DNA from 3 places in the Blautia sp. aa_0143 genome. Region 3 is predicted to be linked to each of the others. Evidence: a T-box and tRNA genes for the amino acid it is inferred to sense, from the RefSeq annotation. Region 3 holds a T-box; the other regions hold tRNA genes.
The links. The T-box of region 3 lies ahead of proS (proline--tRNA ligase). A T-box ahead of a tRNA ligase gene usually reads a tRNA of that ligase, here a tRNA-Pro.
Positions count from the first base shown of each region.

Region 1: it encodes a tRNA-Pro, which carries the amino acid that the T-box ahead of proS (proline--tRNA ligase) is inferred to sense. The anticodon was not compared.
Region 2: it encodes a tRNA-Pro, which carries the amino acid that the T-box ahead of proS (proline--tRNA ligase) is inferred to sense. The anticodon was not compared.

Region 1 is NZ_RCXU01000022.1:44,780-53,146, reverse strand. Features, by position in the region: gene tadA (tRNA adenosine(34) deaminase TadA) at 1-26, opposite strand, end outside; partial or broken gene EAI83_RS12185 (family 1 glycosylhydrolase) at 331-519, opposite strand; gene EAI83_RS12180 (anaerobic ribonucleoside-triphosphate reductase activating protein) at 683-1,378, shown strand; gene EAI83_RS12175 (DUF6128 domain-containing protein) at 1,430-2,542, opposite strand; tRNA gene EAI83_RS12170 (tRNA-Pro) at 2,678-2,751, opposite strand; gene EAI83_RS12165 (Ig-like domain-containing protein) at 2,961-6,467, opposite strand; gene EAI83_RS12160 (DUF1284 domain-containing protein) at 6,872-7,312, opposite strand; gene EAI83_RS12155 (biotin transporter BioY) at 7,302-7,853, opposite strand; gene pduB (microcompartment protein PduB) at 8,132-8,367, shown strand, end outside.
Region 2 is NZ_RCXU01000018.1:39,906-48,272, reverse strand. Features, by position in the region: gene EAI83_RS10480 (Cof-type HAD-IIB family hydrolase) at 1-702, shown strand, start outside; gene EAI83_RS10475 (AEC family transporter) at 885-1,829, opposite strand; gene EAI83_RS10470 (tyrosine-protein phosphatase) at 1,983-3,023, shown strand; gene ilvN (acetolactate synthase small subunit) at 3,188-3,685, shown strand; gene ilvC (ketol-acid reductoisomerase) at 3,789-4,808, shown strand; gene EAI83_RS10455 (LysR family transcriptional regulator) at 4,973-5,869, opposite strand; tRNA gene EAI83_RS10450 (tRNA-Pro) at 5,956-6,029, opposite strand; gene EAI83_RS10445 (hypothetical protein) at 6,164-6,646, opposite strand; gene EAI83_RS10440 (zinc ribbon domain-containing protein) at 7,443-8,367, shown strand, end outside.
Region 3 is NZ_RCXU01000019.1:43,918-52,284, forward strand. Features, by position in the region: gene thrS (threonine--tRNA ligase) at 1-1,881, shown strand, start outside; gene EAI83_RS10880 (shikimate dehydrogenase) at 2,008-2,874, opposite strand; gene EAI83_RS10885 (sigma-E processing peptidase SpoIIGA) at 3,172-4,023, shown strand; gene sigE (RNA polymerase sporulation sigma factor SigE) at 4,091-4,765, shown strand; gene EAI83_RS10895 (HD domain-containing protein) at 4,758-5,804, shown strand; T-box leader at 5,883-6,092, shown strand; gene proS (proline--tRNA ligase) at 6,250-7,689, shown strand; gene EAI83_RS10905 (CCA tRNA nucleotidyltransferase) at 8,053-8,367, shown strand, end outside.

The DNA.
Region 1 (8,367 bases), on a different contig from region 3:
TTCATAAAACGTTCCTGATCTGTCACGTTTTTACTCCTCCTGTAACTTCACATTCCGGAAAAAGCTCCGGGATCCTATCTTGTTCATACTAAGACTGCTCTCAGCCTTCTGTCCGTTCGATTATAGCTTTTCCGGTATTTCATGTCAATCTGCTGCAAAACAGATATTCGCACACAGCCAAAAACGCCACAGAAATTTCCACACTAATTTCTGCAGCGTTTTCTTATTGTATGACAGAAAAACGCAGACAACGGAAGCTCTCGCGAACTCCATTGTCTGCGTCAATGAATGCATTATATCTGCTTTTTTCCGGAAAGTCAAGCAGCCAGATTATTTGTGAAGTGACTCACCATTGGTAGCGATCACATCTTTATACCAATAGAAGGATTTTTTCTTATAACAGTTCAGTGTACCTGTTCCATCGTCGTTGCGGTCCACGTAGATGTAGCCGTAGCGTTTTTTCAGCTCTGCTGTAGATGCACTGACAAGGTCAATGCAGCCCCAGGAGGTGTAGCCCATAAATTATATGTTTTTTTCTTCCATGAGCAAGTCCCCATCTCTGCTTACTGCTTTTCGCAACTCCGCAGGAAACTTACTTGATTCGGTTAAAAAGGCTTGCAGCTTTTTTCGGGGGAGAGTATGCTTGTAGTATCATAAATAAGAGAAACAAGGGGATTTTCCTATGAAAATATGTGGCTTTAACAAAACAACCCTGCTGGATTATCCGGGAAGGGTAGCCTGTACCATATTCTTAGGCGGCTGCAACTTCCGCTGCCCATTCTGCCAGAATGGAGCTCTTGTCGTGGAGCCTGACACCCAGCCTGAATATTCCCAGGAGGAAATCCTGGCTTTTCTAAAAAAAAGAAAGGGGATTCTCGATGGCGTCTGTATTTCCGGCGGTGAACCCACACTTGCACCGGAGCTGCCGGAATTTCTCAGCAGGATCAGGGAGCTGGGCTATGATGTGAAGCTCGATACCAACGGTTCCCGCCCCTCCGTGGTAAAAAATCTCGCAGCAGCTGACCTGATCAACAAGGTTGCCATGGATATCAAGGCCTGTCCTTCCAACTATCATGTGCTTACCGGTGTACATGCTGATCTGGATGGGATCCGGGAAACTGCCGGATGGCTGCTGGACGGACACCTTGATTATGAATTTCGTACAACAGTTGTGAGGGAACTTCATTCCGAAAAAGATTTTCAGGAGATCAGCCGGTGGTTAAACGGTGCAAAAGCTTATTATCTCCAAGCTTACCGGGATTCCGACGGAGTTCTGATACCGGGATTCTCTGCCTGCTCCGAGGAAGAAATGAAAAACTACCGGGATATCCTGTCTCAGACGATCCCGGTAGTAGAAATTCGTGGTATGGAGCTGTGATCTGCAGATTTGCAAAACTGTTTGCTTATATGGATGCCAAAATTTTTCTGATCAGATGTTAATAAAACAGTACCAGTATCCTCCCTTTCCGCCTGGGATATGAATATCCGGACATTCCTTAAAGTAGGGAAAGCCAAACATATTGGCCATAAACCGTTCCTGCTGGCTGTATCCACCGGGTACTCCCAGTATGTACTGTCCCCGGGGATTTCTGCACAGCAGAAGATGGCCGAAATTCTGATATCCGTACATGACAAAACGGTTGCTGCAGAAGCAGCCGTTTTTTCTGCATAAGGCACTGCAGTCCGATGGTCTGATCTTGCGGCAGTCTGTGAAATAGCCGTCGTTAAAGGGATCATCACAGGGTATTCCCGGAAGTGGACGCGATGGCTCCGGTCGCGATGGTTTCGGCGGATGCGGTGACGGCTGGCCTGGCCGTGGTAGTTTCGGCGGATGCGGTGACGGCTGGCCTGGCCGTGGTAGTTCCGGCGGATGCGGTGATGGCTGGCCTGGTCGCGGTGGCTCCGGCGGATGCGGACCGGGAGCCTGATATGAATTTCCGGTTTCCGATGTCTTTAATACATCCTCCTGAATCTCCTCCACCGTCATGATCCTGTCTGACTCCTTCTGATTTTCCTGCACTTCTGGCAAGGTTCCATCTTTTTGATTTTCTTCTTCCTTTTCTTCCCGCTCTCTGCCTTTTTTCTCCGCCGCCTTCTGATATTCCGTTCCTGTTTTCTCCGTTTCCTTCCGAGGTTCCGTTTCTTTTTTCTTCCACTCGCGGAAATTCTCCGGCCGGATCGGCTGATCATCCCATTCCGTTCCCCAGAATCCGCCGGCATCGGAGATCAGAAGCAGTCCTCCAAGCTCCTGAAGACTTTTTCCCATGCCTCCAATATCCCCTGTATCCGTCTCCAGTGCGCACTCGATCCGTTCCCGCCCGGTAACACAGCTTCCGATCAAAATACCATCCATCAACCCTTCCTGCCGCACAAACCCATACACTCTGCACCGACTTCCAGGCTCCAGTCCAACGCAGCGCAGATGAACCTCCACACGGCATTTCCTATCTCTAGCCTCCACCCTCACATAACCGCTGCTGCCATCTTTTTTTCCTTTCCGATACTCGTACACATACGCAACAAAACGCTGATATCCAGCCAACGCACGTCCCTCCGGTATTTCGGTTTCGTTAATATATATGAAGATCGAGAGAAATCATTCCATCAACTGAAAAAAGCTCCAGGATGTACAAACATAAAAAAGAACCCCTCAACCAAGGGATTCTCAAGCTGTTAGTCGAAGCGACAGGATTTGAACCTGCGACCTCTGCGTCCCGAACGCAGCGCTCTACCAAACTGAGCCACGCTTCGTTATTCTGTTTCAGTTGTTTGTGTGTTGCTCAACTGCAAGAGCTATTATATTAGAGTTTCTGTACTTTGTCAATAGAAAAAATTAAAATTTTTCAAAAAAATCGAATTTTTTCTTTTTTCCTGCTTCGGGCGTGCATTTTTGCAGACCCGAAGCAGTTTTGGGAAAGGTTCTTTATAACATATCAAATATATTCAGGTGAAATATGTGCTTATTTCACTGTAACTGTTACCTTTTTTGTGATTCCGTTGCTGCTTACATAGATAACAGCTTTTCCTTTTTTCACACCTTTAACAACACCTTTGCTGCTTACAGTAGCAACTTTTGTATTGCTGCTTCTGTAGGTGATCTTTGCCTTTGAAGTAGCAGCTGCCTTGATGGCTGTTGTTTTCTTTGCTTTTACACTTACAGCTGTTTTGGATGTGATCTTCAGGCTGCCTTTTTTCACTGTGATCTTGCAGGTTGCTTTGTAGCTTCCGCATTTTACTGTAATTGTAGCTGTTCCTGCTTTTTTTGCTATTACTTTTCCGCCTGCGCTTACCACTGCAACGGATTTATTACTGCTTGTATAAGTAACTTTTCCGCTAACGCCTGTTTTTTTCACTGTGATCTGGCTTGTTCCACCCACAAATACAGTTTTCGCTGAAGCCGAAGCTTTTACAGACGGCTTCTTAACTGTAATTTTGCAGGTTGCTTTATAATTTCCGCATTTCGCTGTGATCACAGCTGTTCCTGCCGCCTTTGCAGTTACCTTTCCATTTGCGGCTACAGCTACAACAGATGGTTTACTGCTTGTATAGGTTACTTTTCCGGTAACACCTGCGGTCGTTGCTTTCAGCGTCACTATAGCCGGAGATCCTTTTACATAAAGCGTCTTCGCTGATGCATTCAGTTTTACAGATGGCGTTTTTACAGTAAGCTTGTACTGTGCAGTTTTTCCTGCTGCAGATGTTGCTGTGATCACGGCTGTTCCTGCTGCTTTTGCAGTTACTTTTCCGTTCTCGTCCACAGATGCAACCGTTTCATTATCGGAAGCGTATGTTACATCCTTGCAATTTTCGCCTGCTGCTTCAAGCTGTCTGGAGCTTCCGATATAAAGAACTCCTGAATTTTCTTTAAAAGCAATTGTTCCATACACCAGCTGAACAGAAACATCCGCGTGATCATCACTGGAGACTCTTACTGTATAGGTTTCATTTTCCGGTCTCGCCACAGTAGAATCCAAAGCAACCACTCCATCTGCGGCTACACCATCCTGTACAAGATATGTTGTCTGTGAATCATGTCCGACACCTGTTGTATAGAAAACAGATACCTTCGGATTTTTGTATTTATCAAGATTTGCAAGCTTTACATGGGTGCTGTCCGTAAATTCCGGAGAAACATCCATCTCTTCTGTTGCCTGCGGTTTGATATAAATACCATCTGCAAATTCATATACATACGCACCGTCTGACATAATATACGTGATCCTGTTTACGGTTTTTCCTTCAAGACCTGCATCTTTTGCAAACGCAGCCTTATATACCTTCACCCACATCTCGTTCATATGACGCATACCATATTTTCCGCCATCTGTTGTTTCCAGGATCATTCCCTGGATCCCGGAGTTAACTGCAAAACCAGCATCACTCTTTGTGTCGCGGAGATATTTTGTGCTGGTTTCTTTTACTTTGATCTCATAATCTCCCCAACGAGAAGATGTATTGAGTGTTGCCTCCGCATCTGTCACAGTTGCCTTTACATTAAATTTTGTAGCACTGTATGTTCCATCTGCATTCAATGTTTTATACTGCCCAGGCTCTACCGTCGGAGTACGTCCAAGGGTGATCCCTGCTGCTTCTATATATGCTCCGCTTTCCGGAAGTTCTCCCGCTTCTGAAAGGATCCGCGCCTCTACATACGTTTTTGCATCTGTAGCTACACTAACCTTTTTTACTCCTGCGATCTCATATCCATTTTCTGTCAGATTCTGAACATCTGCATTTCCGAAAGCAGTGCTTTTTCTGGTTGTGGCAGATGTAACGGAATCATATTTGCGGCTCGTTGCATCTCCCGCATAAAATTCCTCGTATGACAGAGATGCCGTACCGTAAAGTATTCCTGTCAGTGCCTGATGTCCATTTGCCGCCTTATAATAAATATCTGTTCCCGGGATCTGTGTATATCCATCCAACGCTCCCTTTACCCAGTAATAGGAAACATTGGAAACCGTGATCGGCTGGCCTGTCAGTGTGATATTTTTTGTCATATCCACATAATTGTCGCTTGAGATCATAACCGTGTAGATCTCATCCCCGGCCCTGGCTACACTGCTGTCAAAGGTTACCACCCCGTTCTCTGCCACTGCATGATCTACAACATATGTTGTCTTTTTACCATGACCACTTCCTGTTGTGTAGTATACGGAAACCTTAGGATTTTCATATTTGTCAAGGCCATCTACTTTAACCTGAGTTGTATTTTCTTTTACAAAAGCCGCCTGTACCTTCATTCCTGCTTCAGGCTGTTTTTTCACAAGAGGAGCTTTGTCTCCGAACTCATATACATAGGAACCGTCCGGAGTAATATAAGTCACCTTTGATATTTTTTCCCCGATAAGCCCGGATCCTGCTGAAAACGCAAGTTCGTAGGGCTGTACCCAGATTTCATAGGTATGACGAAGTCCTACCTTCTTGCCACTGGCAGTTTCAAGGATCACTCCCAGTGTATTTCCGCCTACAGCAAAATCACCCTGTCTGGAATTGCGGAGATATTTTGTGCCGGCTTCTTTTACCACCAGCATGTAATCACCCCAGATCGATGGTGCCTGAATCTGGGTGGATGCATCTGTGACCGTTGCTTTTACATCGAATTTTGTTGCACTATATGTTCCGTCTGTATTCAGAGTTTTATACTGTCCTGTTTCCTGTGACGGTGCTTCATTCAGCGTAATATCTGCTGCCTCTGTATAGACACCCTCTCTCGGAAGCTTGGAAGCAGCTTTCAGCGCCTGTGCATCTACATAGGTTTCCGCGTCCACTGCAACACTTACATTCTTCACACCCTGGATCTGATATCCGGAAGAAGTCACCTCTGTGCTGTCCTCATTAGCAAAAATCTGATTTTTACTCGTTGTTGCCGAAGTGATAGCGTCATAGCTCTCCTGAGTGGTATCCCCGGCATAAAATTCCGAATAACTTAAAGTTGTCGTTCCGTACAGTTTTCCGTTCAGAGCGGTCTGTCCATCTGCCACTTTTACATAAACGCCTGTTGTTCCTATCTGTGTATATCCCTCTGCCGGCTGCATGGACCAGAGATATTTCACTCCTGCAACAGTGATCTCAGAAGCATCCTGAAGAACCTCGCCTGCTTCTGCCATAAATGCTTCTCCATCACCGAATGCCTCTTCTGTATCCTCCTGGATCTGCGGTTCCTCTTCCTGTTGAATCTCTTCTGCTGAAATTTCTGCTACTTCTTCCTGAATAGCTTCTGCATCACTTTCTTCCGGCTCTTCCGACTGAATATCAGCTTCACCAACTTCCAGCTGGTCCTGGGAAACCGACTCCTGATCCTCGTTCTCTCCTTCTTCCTGTGCTGTCTCTCCTTGTGTTTCTTCTGACACGTCACTAAAAACTTCCGCCTCAGACGCCATTGCCGTTACCGGCACTCCTGACGCGATCACCGCTGAACTCAGAACGAGTGCAGCTGACTTCTTAAAAAGCTTCCACTTATGCATACCTGTCCTCCTCTTTGTCTTTTATATTACACGACTTTATACCAGATCATGACCTTACAGCTGCTCTGGTTAATTGAAATTTCTTCTGCAGAATATTCAACATATGTCAGTTTCCGCAGAAGTGCTCTGTCAAGCACACTTTAGTTTGTCCAAACTAACATATCGTCATTTTATCAATGCTTAAATTATTTGTCTATACATATCTGGCAAAAAAGCCTCGCGGTTATTGTTGTTTTTTTCTCAACTAAAAATTGTTTTCAAAATATTTATATTATTATCTGATATTTCAAATAAAAAAAGTATATATTCCAAGACATCATTTCAGGAAATGCAACAGCCATTGCCATTTCCTCCGGCATTCTCAGATCATATACTTTTTTATATTTCTATATTTTTGCTTTCTTTTATGCCCAGCGGCTCTTCTGTTCTTCGCAGATGCTGTTCCACTGGCAGTTTCCACAGATTTCCTTACGTTTATCCGTCGCAAGGATTTTTTCCTGGACTTTTTTTGTAAATTCGCTGAAGTGCAATGTCTGTCCGGCCTTCAGTCCACATTTTTCCAGCACGGCATTGTCATACTCTGCCACTTTATCTCCGGCTTCACAATGTCCGCCCAGATTATTCGGACAGGCAGAGCAGATCTCATCCGTATCCACATGAAGCCTTATTTTCTTTCCCTCCAGAAAAATCTTCAGCATCTCGGCCATATGTGCAGTAAAACCGTTACTGTAGCCTTCCCCCTTAAAATACGCCAGGCACATACCATGATGAGGGCGCAGAGGAATGACTATTTCCTCTGTGCCCTCATCAGAAGCATATGCCGCAGCACTGCTTTTATCTTGCATATTTACGTACCTTTCCTGATAAAACATAAGCCAGTGCGATCTTGATAAGATCCGGAATGATAAACGGGAACACACACCAGCCAAGAACTGCCATAAGGCCTACCGGACCTGTGCTTCTTGTGTAGGCAAACATAAACCATGCGGTTCCAAAGGCATAGCATACGATCAGTCCAACGATCATGGAAATGATCTGAACAACCGGCTTTCTGCCAAAAACGTGCTCAATTGCCCACATAACAAGTGCGGAAAAGATAAATCCAATGATATATCCACCTGCATTTCCGAGAAGAGCTCCAATGCCTCCGGAAAATCCTGCAAAAACCGGAACTCCTACTGCTCCAAGAAGAACGTAAACCAGAACTGCCAGAGTTCCTCTTTTTCCTCCAAGCACACCAACTGCCATAAATACTCCGAATGTCTGCAGAGTAAACGGTACCTGTGCCGGAATGGAAATCCATGAGCAAACTGCCATCACTACTGCAAAAACTGCACTGTAAACAAGATCATACGTCTTGCTTCTGCCTGCTGCCACTGTTGTCATAATAATCTGTATCCTTTCTTTCCTTTTCTGCTTTTCCTGTCGGAAGATCATTCCTGTCCTTTATAAATGATATCCGCTCTTTCGCTGTTAACAATTTAACACAGCAGGATTTGAATGTCAACTTAATTTTATTTTTTAAGTTTACATTTTACAATGCCGTTTACTACTATGTAAACCTGCCATTTACAAATGATATTGTCAATTTTCACTTTCAAATTCCCCTCTCTGATGCTATACTGAAACCAATGAGTTTTCAGCAAAAAGGGGGATTTTTCCACATGGATATACACGATATTCATAACATCAGCACCAACTGCACACGTACTGAATTTGTAGGGACCGCAGTCCTTGACACAATCGGACTCGTGATCTCCGGAGTTGATGATTCTCTGCTTAAAAAGATGAACGTAGGTACCCAATACCACTGTCTGGGGCTTTTCAGTTCCCGAACAGGCGCTGCCGGCCAGATCACAGCTATTGACGATGCAGTAAAAGCCACAAATACAGAAGTCCT
Region 2 (8,367 bases), on a different contig from region 3:
CATGAAGCGTGGCTCTGCACAGGAAGAAGTCGTGCGTTTGTATCCTGGTATCTGGAGCAGATCCCTTTTACGGGAATGATCAGTGCCTGCGGATCCACCATTGAGAAGGACGGGAAGAGACTTTTTAATAAAGAGATGACGCCGGAGGTTGCAAAGCTTTCTGTGGAGGTTCTCAGAAAATACGGACTGATCCCGGTAATGGAAGGCGCGGATTTTATGTATTATGACAAAGAGGAGTATACCGATGAAGTGAACTGGTATGCCAGTCTGATCACAGAATCCCTGGGCGATAAATGGAGGCCTATCCGTGGAAATGAGGATTGTATGCGGATCAATAAGATCAGTGCAAAAATGACTGAGGGATGTGATGCGGAGGCAGCGTTATCCATTTTATCAGAATACTATGATATCATCCGCCATGAAGGCAGCAGTTCGTTTGTGGGAAATACCATTGAACTGGTGCCAAAGGGCTTTAACAAGGCTGTTGGGATCGCAGCTGTGATCCGCCTGTTTGATATTCCGTGGGAGAATACCGTTGTTTTTGGAGACAGCAACAATGATCTTGCCATGTTTGAATACGCTGCAACAAAGGTTGCCATGGGAAATGCTTCTCCGAAGATCAAAGAACTGGCAGATTATGTTACGTCTGATATGTTCCACTACGGCATTCGGGATGGCTTGAAATATCTGAAGCTGATCTGAGAAAATGCTTCGTTTGTTTTGTAGGCTATGAGATTGTAAGAACAGAAACATCCACATCAGAAATGATAGCTTTATGTGAATATGCTTTTATAAAAAAATGCTGTAAGAACCAGAAATCATAGTTCTTACAGCTTTTTATGTTACAGATTTTTCCGGGTAGATAATATGCAGAAGCTGCAATATCAGATCAGTCCCAGACCTTTGCAGATAAACAGCCAGAGTGTCAGGGTAAAGGCACTGAATAATGTGGTAAGAAGCACGACTCCCGAAGAAAAAGAGCCCTCATGTCCCATGTTTTTTGCCATGACAAAGCAGGTAACGGTGCTGGCAGAACCCAGCATGATAATGATGGAAACCAGCTTGTCCTTTGTAAAACCGCAACGGATGGCAAGAGGAAGAAAAAGTGCTTCATAACCGACAAGTTTCATAAATGTACAGGCAACAGATGCTTTCAGCCGGGAAAAGGCTTTTCCGAAGTGCAGAGATCCGCCCATAGCCATGAGGCCAAGAGGAGTGGCGGTTTTTGCAAGATTGCCTGCCGTAGAGTCCAGGATCTTCGGAAATGGAAGACGAAGAAGGGACCAGAGTGTACCGGCTGCAATGCCGAGAATGATGGGATTGGTGACAATTCCCTTTAAAGTGCGCTTCAGAACGGTACCATCTATTTTTCCCTGACCTGGTTTAAAGACAGAGAGAACTACAACAGCCATTACATTGTAAAGAGGGACGCTGGCAATGATCATCAGTGGTGCCATACCTGCATTTCCGTAAAGGTTCTGGATAATGGCGATACCAAGGATCGCTGCGCTGCTGCGGTAGGATGCCTGGATAAACTCGCCCCGGATATCGGAAGGGTGGAGAAAACGGGACAGGAGCACGGAGATCATAATACTGAGCGATGTGATCGCAAAACAGAAAAGAATCATCTTGGGATCCCAGGCCTCATAGATATCGATTTTAGCGATGTCCTGAAACAGAAGCACAGGCAGGGGGATGACAAACACAAATTTGTTCATACGATTGACAAATGTTTCATCAAACAGTCCGATCCTCCGGAAAAAATATCCCAGGAGCAGTGTAAGAAAGATGGGCACGGTAACATTCAGACAGAAAATAAGATTGTCCATAAAAGAAAGCCTCCCTGTGGTAAAATTTCTCTGTTTATTATATCCAAACTACGAAAATTGTCAAACGAGGTATACGGGACTGGAGATTTCTGGTATGATAAAAAGTGTTGCGAAGAAAGCAGCACAGGGGTTGAGAAGGAGAAAGGAAAGAAAATGAGATACGGAAAAATACGGATCGAAGATGGCTTTTTTGTGTTTACCAGACATATGATGCTCAACAGTCTTCCGTGTAAAGATATTCTCTGGGCGTACATGCGCCGTGAGGGAACCGATAAAACCGGTGAAAAGCAGCTGATCATCAATTATCTGGTGATCATAACCAGACGTCAGAAGCGTTATAAATTTGATATGACAGAGCAGGAGGTACAGGATTGCCTTCAGCTTCTTAAAGTACTGAATCCGGATCTTGCGGTTGGTTTTCCAAAAGGAAGCAGGCTTCCGCTTCAGAATCTTCCGAATACAAGAGATCTGGGTGCATTGATGACAGTAGACGGTTCGCATATTCTTCCCAGAAAGCTTTTGCGCAGCGGAGAAATCTATCATGCTTCTGCTGCAGACAACCGGATCCTTTCAGAAGAATATAATGTAAAAACAGTGATCGATTTCAGGTCAGCTGCAGAAGTAAAGAAAAAACCGGATGATATCATGGCAGGAGTGGAGTATTATCACATTCCAATCCGGGATGAGGACAGCAGTGGAAACAGCTTTTTTGAACATGTGATGTCCTGCTATGGTGATGTAGACCGGTATATGCAGGACTGGTACCGGAATTTCGTTACGGATGAGTATTCTCTGAAGCAGTATGCACGTTTTCTGGATGTCCTGCTTCATGTAAAGAATGGAGCTGTTGTTTTTCACAGTGCCACAGGAGAAGACCGGACAGGAGTCGGAACAGCACTTTTGCTCTTTGCTTTGGGTGTACCTAAGGAAACGATACGAAGGGATTATATGCGGTCGAATCCATGTCTGGAAGATGAACTGAAATATATGCGCAGGCTTTACCGGGCAGACTGGCCGGAAAACAGCCGGAAGCTTGCAGATCTGAAAGCCTTCTATCAGGTGAAGGAGTCTTATATCAATACAGTTTTTGATGTCATCGAAAAAGAAAACGGAGGAATTGAAAGATTCCTTCGGAAAAAACTCTATCTGACACCAAAGGCATCCGAGGAGCTTAAGAAAAAATATCTGATCTGAGGATAAAAGCATTTCTTATCAGCCTGAAGGGATTTTGCAGGAAATTTTGATTGACAAAATTTTCGAAGTTGTTATAATGGTAAGAAAGCAAGGGTTTATTAGATTAAAGCGTTAACTGACGAAGTCGGTTTTCTATACATAAAAGTGTTGAAAGCAGGTGTATTATGGAAAAGAGAATACTATCCATCCTTGTGGATAATACCTCCGGAGTCCTTAGCCGTGTGGCTGGTCTTTTCAGCCGCCGTGGATATAATATTGACAGCATTACCGCAGGAGTGACTGCAGATCAGAGATATTCCCGTATGACAGTTGTCTGTGAGGGAGATGATCAGATGCTCCAGCAGATCACTAAGCAGCTGGCGAAGCAGGAAGATGTACGGGATGTTAAGGTCCTTGAACAGGACGACAGCGTTGCTCGTGAGCTGATGCTCGTCAAGGTTGCTGTGAAGCCGGAACAGAGACAGGGAGCTCTTTCTGTTGCAGATATCTTCCGTGCCAAGGTGGTGGATGTAAGTAAGGATTCTCTTATTATGGAGATGACCGGAAGCCAGAACAAGCTGCAGGCGTTTGTGGAGCTGATGGCTGACTATGAGATCCTTGAGCTTGCAAGAACGGGAATCACAGGTCTGTCACGAGGCAGTGACGATGTCCGGTACCTGTAAAAATAAAAATTTTTACATATGTTTGCTAGGAGAGTAGCTACTCTCTTAACGATAAATAATTTTTATGAAGAAGATGTTGTAAACATCAGAGGAGGAAAGTAAAATGGCAAATAAGATTTTTTACCAGGAAGACTGTAATCTCGGATTATTAGATGGTAAGACAATTGCGATTATTGGATACGGAAGCCAGGGACATGCACATGCACTGAACCTTAAAGAGTCCGGATGTAATGTAATCATCGGTCTTTACAAAGGAAGCAAATCATGGAAAAAAGCTGAGGAGCAGGGCTTCGAGGTATATACATCTGCTGAAGCAGCTAAAAAAGCAGATATCATCATGATCCTGATCAACGATGAGAAACAGGCTGCACTTTACAAGAAGGATATCGAGCCGAACCTTGAGGAAGGCAACATGCTTATGTTCGCTCATGGCTTCAACATTCATTTCGGATGCATCAAACCACCAGCATATGTTGATGTTACAATGATCGCGCCGAAAGGACCTGGACATACAGTAAGAAGCGAGTATCAGGCTGGTAAAGGTGTTCCTTGTCTGATCGCTGTAGAGCAGGATGCTACAGGTAAAGCTCAGGATATCGCACTTGCATATGCACTTGGAATCGGCGGAGCAAGAGCTGGTGTTCTTGAGACAACATTCCGTACAGAGACAGAGACAGACCTCTTCGGTGAGCAGGCTGTACTTTGCGGTGGTGTTTGCGCACTTATGCAGGCCGGTTTCGAGACACTTGTTGAAGCTGGTTATGACCCAAGAAACGCATACTTCGAGTGTATCCATGAGATGAAACTGATCGTTGACCTGATCTACCAGTCAGGATTCGCCGGAATGAGATATTCTATCTCCAATACAGCTGAGTATGGCGATTACATCACAGGACCGAAGATCATCACAGAGGATACAAAGAAAGCAATGAAGAAAGTTCTTTCCGATATCCAGGATGGTACATTCGCAAAAGAGTTCTTACTCGACATGTCCGATGCAGGTGCACAGGTACACTTCAAGGCTATGAGAAAATTAGCTTCTGAGCATCAGTCTGAGAAAGTCGGCGAAGAGATCCGTAAACTCTACAGCTGGAACGGCGAGGATAAGCTTATTAATAACTAAGCAAAATTTATTGCAGGTGCAATAAATTTTGCGCTACTCGAACGAAGCGCAGCGAAGTTTGAGTCAAAAAAGTCACACACGTAATACAGTGGTAGGAAACTTTTTTGAAATTTAAAATTCCCATCTGGTCGCAATGATCAGATGGGAATTTTTTTTACATTCCTTTATTTATCCGGATGCTCTGTTTCATCATCAAAAAATGGCGCGATCAAAGCCGAATCAGCATCTTTCTGTCTGCATACAAACCCGATCTCACGCAGCGGAAAAGAAAATCCTACCGGTACTTCCACCAGAGTTCCTTCTTCAAGCTCTTTTTTTACAAAATCACGGATCACACATGCAATCCCAAGACCAATTTCCGCAAACTGGATCAGAAGATCCATAGTTGTTACTTCCAGAATATGACTTAATTCCACATGATGTTCTTTCAGCTGAGTGTTTACGGTCTGACGTGTAATATTGTCCTCATCTAACATCATGAAAGTTGCTGCCTGGATCAGAGGTTCATCCGGATAGAGCTTTTTCTGATTTTCCAGATACTGCTGTGTACAGACAAAGGTATCCTGGATTTTCAAAAGAGGCTGAAAATAATATCCCCGAAGCTTCTGCGGCCGTCCGATGAGTCCCAGATCGATTTTTTCCTCATCCAGAAGCTGTAGCGTCTGATAAGTAGACTGGCAGGAAATTGTGATACGTACATGAGGAAAACGTGCAATATAGTTTTCCAGGTGGGAGAGCAGTACATATCTGGTAAGAGTAGAACTGGCGCCCAGACGCAGCTTTGGAATGTCCCGGGAACGGTTATGGCGAATGGAATTTTCTCCTTCATCCAGAAGTGAAAGAGCTTCTTTTACTTTTTCAAAAAGAAGCTCACCGTCCGGGGTCAGAGTGACACCCCGGGAACTGCGTTTAAAAAGAACGGTATCCAGATTCTGCTCCAGCTTCTGGATCGCCTTGCTGATAGCAGGCTGACTGATATAAAGGTCCCGGGAACTGTGGGAGATACTGCCGGTACGTGCTACCGTATAAAAAATATGATAAAGAGACAGATTATCCTGCATGCAAAACCTTCCTTTCGAAAAATAGTAAGGTAATAAAAAAATCCGAAGTCATCAGACCTCGGAAATCCTTGAATTTGTTAGAAATATCGGGGCAACAGGATTTGAACCTGCGACCTCACGGCCCCCAGCCGTGCGCGCTACCAAGCTACGCCATACCCCGCAACGCATATAACTATAACATAAACGAATTGTAAATGCAACCATTTTTTGAGGAGAAAGATGGTTGTATGGATGATAATAAAGAGTGTGATCTCTTGATACTTTCATAGGCTTCACACTCTTTACATGATATGATCAGGCTGTCTGTATTGTGTTACCTGGGTCAGGTAAAATACCTCTTCCCTGAAGTACAACGACAAGAGTTTCTGTTGTGTCCTGTAAATTTTTGATATCTTTTCGGATATCCCGTTCTGCAAGCTTAACATCCAGTGAAAGGTCGTCCAGGCGTTTTCTGTTGGTATCACATTTCAGATCGATCATTTCAAGTCTGTTTTCTACCCGGTTGAAGCGGGCATCTATTTCATCAAAACGAACATCCATAGCATCAAGACGAGCGTCGATACCGTCAAAACGAACATCCATAGCATCGAGACGAGCGTCGATACCGTCGAGACGAACATCCATAGCATCGAGACGAGCGTCAATACCGTCGAGACGAGTATCCACTGCATCCAGTCTGGCGTCGATACCATCTAATCGGTTATTTATATTGCCCAGCTGGACATTGATCGGGTTTATCATACCGGCTAATAATTCCAAATCTTTCTGATCTAGCATATGCGCATCCTCCCACAAAAATTGTACCGCATATTTCTCTGTGCGGATATTGTATCATGTTTCGAGTGTGAAGTCTATGAAATTATCAAAGAACAGAATGGACGGGAACAATAAGTTCTTAACTAGTATAATATATATAATAAGAAAAAACAAGACATATTTTTATATCTTTAATAATAATAGAAAATGCAGGCGAACTACCTGAAGAATAAAAAAAGGAGGCCGGGAGTTGTGCTGACTCCCGGAAAAAAAGTATGAAAAAGAAAAAGATTGTTTAGCATTTGCTATCTACAGTTAATAATATAGTAAAAAAATGTGTGCATTGTGTGAAAGGAAAATGAAGAGAATGTGAAAACTGCCGCTTAATGTTAGATTAAGCGACAGGACCTGAAAAAACCTGTATATAAGGAAATTCGCCATTTTTCTGACCACAAAAGCTGACCACTTATGACCATGAATCTTATAACAAGAAGCCTGATTTTTCCCGCAAAATACAGGTCCCTGGGACTATACATCTGACCACTTATCATGACCACTTTTATATATTGATATGTATTTTTCTTTCTCTGATATATAAAAAGCTGCATAAAACGGCACAAAAAGCGACATAATTGGACAGCTATGGCAGTTTCAGATCGCTTGACAAGCATTAAAGCGGATGTTATCATTACATATGGTTCAAAATCTTGGATCAAACAACAGAATAATCCGAAAAAATTACTGTCGCTTAATCTAACATTAAGCGACAAGATAATAATATTGGATAAGTTATATAAATAAACGGAAGGAAGAGAACATGCCGTCCAATACAGGCTACAGCATAACAACCAGAAGACTCCGACTTTGCTGCGGACATCCGGAATGGCTCAGGAAAACCCAGGATTTCTATAATGAAATTGAAAGCTTTTATTATGATCTTCTGCTGGCTCATGAGGAACTGGGAGAACTGGGGAGCCAGAAAACTCTTCGGGCCCTGGAGGTTCTGACTATTATGGGAAGAGACAAGCAGGTTCCTCAGAATCCCCTTCCCTGGGAAAAAGTCCCATTGTATTTCAGGCGGGCTGCGATAAACAGTGCTATAGCCGCAGCAAAGAGTCACATATCCAGGCAAAAGTCCATTCCGGGGAGGAAAGCAGAAAAGCTTCATTCAGCAGTTACCTATTATAAAGGAATGTACAGAGATTTTTCTCATAAGGAGATTACACTGAAGGTATGGACAGGAGAACAATGGAAATGGATGAGATGCAGACTGTATGGCAGAGAATTTCCCGCAGAAGCAGAGCTAATGTCACCCTCAGTAACCTTTGAGAAGAAATATCTCATGTTGCATGTTCCCGTGAAGGAATTTACAGCAGACACTGCAACAGTAAAGCAGCGTATCCAGGAAGGGCGGAAGATCTGTGCCATCCAGTTTACAAACGGAGATGTTTTTGCTGTGGGGACAGTATGTGACGGCACAGGGAAGGAAACAGATGTGAAATTCTGGGGCGGCGGAAAAGAATATACGCATCGCTGCGATCAGATCAGGAAGAAAATCGAGAAAGCCCGGAAATCTCTCGGCGGGGAAAAACAGCCCGGAGAAAACAGGAAATACTGGATGCATCTGAAACACCTGTCGGAGCATTATGCCCATGAGATTAGTTCACAGATCATAGGCTTCTGCCTGGAAAAGCAGGTTTCGCTGATTGTCCTTCCAAAATACAAAAAAGAATACACAGATT
Region 3 (8,367 bases):
GAAGGCCTTGCACGTGCTGCATGTGCAGGAGAAGTAAACGGAGAGGTCGTAGATCTTCGTACAGTTCTTGACAGCGACTGTGAGCTGAATATCCTTACAGCGAAAGACGAGAAGGGCCTTGCAGTTCTCCGTCATACAGCATCTCACGTAATGGCACAGGCTGTACAGAACTTATACCCGGAGGCAAAGGTTGCCATCGGACCATCCATTGATACAGGCTTCTACTATGATTTCGACCACGATCCATTTTCACGTGAGGATCTTGACGCCATTGAGAAAGAGATGAAAAAGATCATCAAAAAAGGCGCAAAGATCGAGCGTTTTACAAAATCCCGTGAGGATGCCATCGCATACTTTAAAGAGAAAAATGAGCCATACAAGGTTGAGCTGATCGAGGATCTTCCGGAGGGAGAAGAGATTTCCTTCTATTCACAGGGAGACTGGACAGACCTCTGTGCAGGCCCACACCTGATGAGTGTAAAAGGCATCAAGGCATTCAAACTTCTTTCTTCTTCCAGCGCATACTGGAGAGGCAGTGAGAAGAACGCAATGCTTACACGTATCTACGGAACAGCCTATGCTACAAAGGATGAGCTGAAAGAGCATCTGGAGCAGATGGAAGAAGCAAAGAGACGTGATCATAACAAGCTTGGCCGTGAGATGAAGATCTTCACAACTGTAGATGTGATCGGACAGGGACTTCCGCTTATCATGCCAAACGGTGTGATCATGATGCAGGAGCTTCAGCGCTGGATCGAGGATGAGGAGACAAAGCGTGGATACGTAAGAACAAAAACTCCTCTTATGGCAAAGAGCGATCTTTACAAGATCTCCGGACACTGGGATCATTACAAAGATGGTATGTTCGTACTTGGTGATGAGGAGAAGGACAAAGAGGTTTATGCACTTCGTCCGATGACATGTCCGTTCCAGTACTATGTATACAAAGCAGAGCAGCACAGCTACCGTGATCTGCCGATCCGTCTCGGCGAGACCTCCACACTGTTCCGTAATGAGGATTCCGGAGAGATGCATGGCCTGACACGAGTTCGTCAGTTTACTATTTCCGAGGGACATCTGATCGTAAGACCGGACCAGATGGTAAAAGAGTTCAAAGACTGTATCGCACTTGCCCAGTACTGTCTGCAGGTACTTGGTGTTGAGGAAGATGTAACCTATCATCTTTCCAAATGGGATCCGACAAACAAAGAGAAATACATCGGTGAGCCGGAGGTATGGGAAGAGACAGAAGGCCATATCCGCCAGATGCTTGAGGAGCTGAACATTCCATTCACAGAGGATGTGGGCGAGGCTGCTTTCTACGGACCGAAGGTTGATATCAACGCAAAGAACGTATACGGAAAAGAAGACACAATGATCACGATCCAGTGGGATGCACTTCTCGCAGAGCAGTTTGATATGTACTATATCGATGAGAATGGCGACAAACAGCGTCCGTACATCATCCACCGTACATCCATGGGATGCTATGAGAGAACACTGGCATGGCTCATTGAGAAATACGCAGGAATGTTCCCGACATGGCTCTGCCCGGAGCAGGTTCGTGTGATCCCGATCTCCGAGAAGTATAACGATTATGCACAGAAGGTTGAAGCTCAGATGAGAGAAGCAGGAATCCGCTGCTCTGTAGACGGACGTTCCGAGAAGATGGGATACAAGATCCGTGAGGCACGTCTTGAGAGAGTACCTTACATGCTTATCGTTGGTGCAAAAGAGGAAGAAGAGGGTAAGGTTTCCGTAAGAAGCCGCTATCTTGGCGATGAGGGAATGAAAGAGCTTGGTGAGTTCATTGACTTCATCAAAGAAGAGATCAAGAACAAGACGATCCGTAAGATCGAGGTTCAGGAAGAGAAGAAATAAACAAAACAGATGATTGACGGATAAATAAAAGGCGACCCGTGTGATAGGCGGGCCGCCTTTATTTTTGATCCGGCAATATTGAGACCACGCTGTGATGCGGAGGCGGTCAGTATTGCCGGATATTTTTTATTTAAAATATTTCTCCCTCACGAGCTCAACCGGCATGTCTAGTCCGGTCCAGATGTGGAAAGCCTTTACACCCTGGTGGAGCAGCATGTACATTCCGTTAAAGGTCGGACATCCGGCTTCCCGGGCTTCCCTGAGAAGTCTTGTTTCTCTTGGCTCATATACAACATCGGCTACGGTAAGCTCCGGATGGAACAGAGCCTTGTCCGGGATCACGGTGCCTGTCACATCCGGAACCATTCCCACAGAAGTTGCATTGATGAGGAGATTGCTTTCCTCCAGTGCGTCCTTCAGCGCAGTGTGATCATCCATCTCATGAAGGATCATCTCACATTCTGTCATATGAGACATTTTTTCTGCCATGGCAGCAGCACGTTCCCAGTAACGGCTGGTAGGACGTGCAAAAACATGGATCTTTTTTGCACCCTCCAGGGCGGACTGGCCGCAGATCGCCATTCCGGCACCGCCGACACCCATAACGGTGATAGTGCGCCCCTTTACATCACAGCCGGCATCTCTGGCAGACTGGGTAAATCCATAACCATCAGTATTAAACCCCTTTAATTTTCCATTGTCGTTGCGTACGGTATTTACCGCTCCAATCAGCTGGGCAGTGGGAGAAAGCTCGTCCAGAAGCTCCACGATCTTATTCTTGTTTGGCATGGTCAGGTTAAAGCCCTTGATCCCACAGGCTTTCAGTCCTTCCACAGCCTGGGGAAGGGTCTCCTCTGTTACATCAAAACAGAGATACACATAATCAAGTCCAAGATAACGGAATGCCTCATTGTGCATTAAAGGTGATACGCTGTGTGCCACGGGGCTTCCCAGAAGGCCGGTAAGCCCGGTATGTCCGGTAATATTGATCATTGTTCGATTCCCTCCTGTATCTCATATAATAGAATTTCTTTACGAAATATAATAAAAAATATTTTAGCACTATAAAGTGCGAAAATCAACAAATACAAATATTGTACGGAAATTTATACATTTTTGTCGCCGATTCATAGAAAAAATCTATAAATGTCGAGACAGACAGAAACGACCCGATAAGTTAGAAGAATCGACATCCGGATTTGACAAAATATGCAAAGAGCCTGCCCTATAATAAATACACTTACCAAAGTTGAGAATCGATGGCAGACGAAACAGCAGTGGGGGAAGCTTATGTATCAGAGGATATACATAGATATCGTTTTTATGACGAATTTCCTTATGGATTACATGCTTTTAAGACTTGTGGGAAAATTTCTGCATCTTGACGGGAAACGCAGAAGATGTGTGATATCCGCTGCCTTTGGATCTTTTGTATCCTGCCTGCTTGTATGTGTACCTTTTAAGATCATTTTTCCTGCCGCTGTACTGATCCATGGCGGCTGCGCTTTTTTTATGGCGTCGTTTGCTTTTCGACTGAAAAAAGGCGGCCTTCTTGTAAAAACCATTCTGGCTCTGTATTTCACAGCTTTTGTGGTTGGCGGGATCTATCAGGCACTGGAAACGGAAAGAACCATGACGGTGAAAATATTTCTGCTTTTTCTGGCAGGGATTTATGGCACACTTTATACTCTGGGATGTGTGACCGAGACCTTCCGGTTTGGAAGAAGAAATATTTTTCCGGTCACTTTGAAATATCAGGGGAAGCTGCAGCAGACATACGGCTTTTATGATACCGGAAATCTCCTTATGGATCCTGTGAAAAAACAGCCGGTATCGATCATCAAACAGGAACTTTTGGGAAGCCTGATATCGAAAGAGCAGGTGAAAAAACTGATGGATATTAAAGATAAACCAGAGGAACTGGAAAATACAGGATTTGTCAGTCTGCAGCCGCATTTTCTGAGCTGTCATACCGCAGATGGAAAAAAAGGACTGCTGCTGGCAGTGATCCTTGATGAACTTCTGATCCAGACTCCCGAAAGGGTGGTACATGTAGGAAAACCGGTGCTTGCTATAACATCCGAGCCCTCAGCTTTGGGAGAAGAGTACGAGATACTTTTGAATTCCAGACTATTAAATTGAGAAGGGGGCTTATGTTATGAACAGAGCAGCTGCAAGATCCTATCCGTTTCAGGTGATCCGGAAATTTATGTTCAATCGTCCGGGAGAGGTTTTTTATATTGGTGGAAATGATATCCTTCCGGCGCCGTTGTCAGCGGAACGGGAGGCTGAAGTGATCGAAATGTTGGGAACAGAAAAGGAAAAAGAGGGAAAGTCGGTTCTGATCGAGCATAATCTACGGCTGGTGGTTTATATTGCAAAGAAATTTGATAATACAGGGGTAGGTGTGGAGGATCTGATCTCCATCGGAACCATAGGGCTCATAAAGGCTATCAATACCTTTGATCCGGTAAAAAATATCAAGCTTGCTACCTATGCATCACGATGTATCGAAAATGAGATCCTGATGTATCTGAGGAGAAACAGCAAAACAAAGATGGAGGTTTCCATTGATGAGCCGCTGAATGTGGACTGGGATGGAAATGAGCTGCTGCTTTCGGATATCCTGGGAACGGATGACGATGTGATTTCCAGACGTCTGGAAGATGAGGTGGAGATCGCACTTCTTGGAAAAGCCATCAGCAAACTGACAAAGCGGGAACAGATGATCATCCGTCTGCGATTCGGCATCGGAAACCGGGAAGGAAGCGAGAAAACACAGAAGGAGGTAGCGGATCTTTTAGGAATTTCGCAATCCTACATTTCCCGCCTGGAAAAGCGGATCATGAAGCGGCTGAGGAAAGAAATCGTAAAGTATGAATAGAAGAAACCGCAAATGGCTCCGTGATGTGGAGGCAGACCAGACAGAGGAGGGCGGTGTTGCCCATGTTGTTCCGGATATCATTTCCGGAAACGAAGGGTATAATTGGCTCCTTGAGCAGGGAAGTCATTCGGCAGCAGCGAGAAGATTTAAAATTCCGGGAAATACAGTAGAATTTGTCAGAGACCTTCGATATAATAAATACAGAGTGTTTACAGAACTACGGAATGAACAAAAGAAGAAGGGGTGTGGCAGAATGATCGACATTGCGCATGCAAAACAGGAATTCGAAAAATATCTGGATGAATACGACCGGGAGGATGAACAGATCTGTCTGAAGATCGTACATACCTATGGTGTGGTGAAATACGCAGGAGAGATCGCCAGAAAAATGGAATGTTCCGGTGAAGATGTGGAACTTGCGGAGCTGATCGGTCTGCTTCATGATATAGGCCGTTTTGAGCAGATCCGTAGATTTCACAGCTTTGAGCCGGGAACTATGGATCATGCCGTGTTCGGTGCAGAACTTCTCTTCGGGGAGGAGAAGCTGATCCGGCGTTTCGTGGAGGATGATAAATTTGATGAGCTGATCGATGCAGCAATTCGGAAGCACAGTGATTTCAAACTGGAAGGAATCCACGATGCAAGAACACTTTTCCATGCAAAACTGATCCGGGATGCCGATAAGCTGGATAACTGCAGAGTAAAGCTGGAGGCGTCTGTTGAAGCCATGCTGGGAGTCTCTGAGAAAGCTGCAGGAGAAGGGCTGATCTCACCGGCAGTGTGGGAGTCCTGTCTCAGAAGAGAATCCGTGTTATCCGCAGACAGACATGTGCCGGTGGATTACTGGGTATCTTATCTTGCACAGTATTATGATATCAATTTTCCTGAGACCTGTGAGATTATCGAAGAAGAGGATTATATCACCAGGATCGCAGGGCGGCTGACTTATCAGGAGCAGGATACCAGAACTAAGCTCCATATTCTCACAGAAGATCTGAACAGGTATCTGGAGATGCCGGCTGTGTCTGTGAAGGAATAGGAGTTATAGCAGGGAGACTTGTTATATTTTTTTGTTTGGGGTTGACTTTGAGGCGGTTTTCGCCTAAAATATATCAAAGATACGGCGATGATGAGAATAGTACACAGGGAATTATCTCAGAGAGGGATCTGCTTTGGTGGAAGGATCCTGTGCGTGAACTGTGGAACCGGCCTCGGAGCTCTGCGTGATTGAAGCGTGGCGTGTGTTTCCGGCGTTAACGGGTGTTGAGAGAACAGCTTTTCAGGCTGTTAACTGGGGTGGTACCGCCGAAGTCATTCGGTCCCTTGTGAGGGATTTGGATGGCTTATTTTTTGTCCGTAAAACGGGATTGTAAATACAGTGTACGGTTTATAGGACAGAAGAGTAAGCTGGAAGGATTCCGGATTGCTGTGGCTGCCTGACAGTCGGCAATATGTAACAGATCACAAGAAAAAGGAGATTTATCATGGCAAAAGAAAAGAAATTAGTACAGGCCATCACATCTATGGATGAGGATTTTGCTCAGTGGTATACAGACGTTGTTAAGAAGGCTGAGCTCTGTGGTTATACAAGTGTTAAGGGCTGTATGGCGATCAAACCTGCAGGTTATGCGATCTGGGAGAATATCCAGCATGAGCTTGACCGCAGATTTAAAGAAACCGGTGTAGAGAACGTTTACATGCCGATCTTTATCCCGGAGTCTCTTCTTGATAAAGAGAAAGATCATGTAGAAGGTTTTGCTCCGGAGGTTGCATGGGTGACTCATGGCGGCCTTGATCCGCTGCAGGAGAGACTTTGCGTGCGTCCGACTTCTGAGACTCTGTTCTGCGATTTCTACCAGAAAGAGATCCAGTCCCACAGAGATCTTCCAAAAGTATATAATCAGTGGTGTTCCGTTGTCCGTTGGGAGAAGACAACACGTCCCTTCCTTCGTTCCAGAGAGTTCCTGTGGCAGGAGGGACATACTGCTCATGCAACAGCTGAGGAAGCGGAGCAGCGTACCATCCAGATGCTGAACATCTATGCAGACTTCTGCGAGGAAGTTCTTGCGATTCCGGTCATCAAAGGCCAGAAGACAGACAAGGAGAAATTTGCAGGTGCTGAGGCTACTTATACCATCGAATCTCTGATGCACGACGGTAAGGCTCTCCAGTCCGGTACAAGCCATAACTTTGGAGATGGCTTTGCCAAAGCATTCGGAATCCAGTACACAGATAAAGATAATACACTGAAATATGTTCACCAGACATCCTGGGGAATGACAACCCGTATGATTGGTGCGATCATCATGGTTCACGGTGATAACAGCGGACTTGTTCTTCCTCCGAGGATCGCTCCGGTACAGACTGTGATCATCCCGATCCAGCAGCGTAAAGAAGGGGTTATGGAGAAGGCTGACGAGCTTCTTGCAGCACTGAAGGCAGCAGGTATCCGTGCAAAGGTTGATGCGACAGACAAGAGCCCGGGATTCAAGTTTGCTGAGCAGGAGATGCGTGGCATCCCGCTTCGTGTGGAATGTGGACCGAAGGATATCGAGAACGGTCAGGCAGTTCTCTGCAGAAGAGATACCCGTGAGAAATACACAGTATCCTTCGAGGAGCTTGCAGATAAGGTAAAAGAGCTTCTGGATACCATTCAGCATGATATGCTGGAGCGCGCACGTGCACACAGAGAGTCACATACTTACGTAGCAAAGAATTATGAGGAGTTCGGTGAGATCATCAACAGCAAACCGGGATTCATCAAAGCTATGTGGTGCGGTGATCGTGCATGTGAAGACAAGATCAAGGAAGATTTCCAGGCAACATCCAGATGTATGCCGTTTGAGCAGGAGCAGTTAAGCGACGTTTGCGTATGCTGCGGAAAACCGGCTAAGAAAATGGTTTACTGGGGACGTGCATACTAAAAAATACAGCAGGCCACTTCAAAAAAGTGGGATGATCATATTGCGTTACTGTTCACTGGTAATGTCCCGCGAGGTGTTTTGTGTGAGCGAAGGTCACAGAAAACCCGAGACATACCGCGCGAATTTATGCGATCAGCATAAATTCTGTGCATCGCGAAGCGTGTTACTGAGAACGGAGTGAACAGGAACCATATTGCAGAAACAACGGCGGGGCAAAATATGCTCCGCTGTTTTTATGAATCTATGTTATAATAGCGTTAAGGAAAACATATCAGAATATTATTCGGCTGCTGACATGGAGATAATACAGCGAAATGTAAACGTGTTTTGAACGGACAGCAGCGATCATCAAGAGGAGTTATCATGACGATTAATATACCACAAAAGGCAGCGCAGATACTGAAGACCTTGAATGCTGCCGGCTATGAGGCATATGTTGTAGGCGGCTGTGTCAGGGATTCTATCCTGGATCGGGTGCCTGGAGACTGGGATATCACCACCTCTGCACTTCCGGAGCAGGTGAAGGAGCTTTTTCACAGAACTGTAGATACGGGGATCCAGCATGGAACAGTAACTGTAATGATGGGCAAAGAGGGCTTTGAGGTGACAACCTACCGTGTGGACGGAGAATATCATGACGGCCGCCACCCGGATGCCGTGACCTTTACCAGGAGTCTT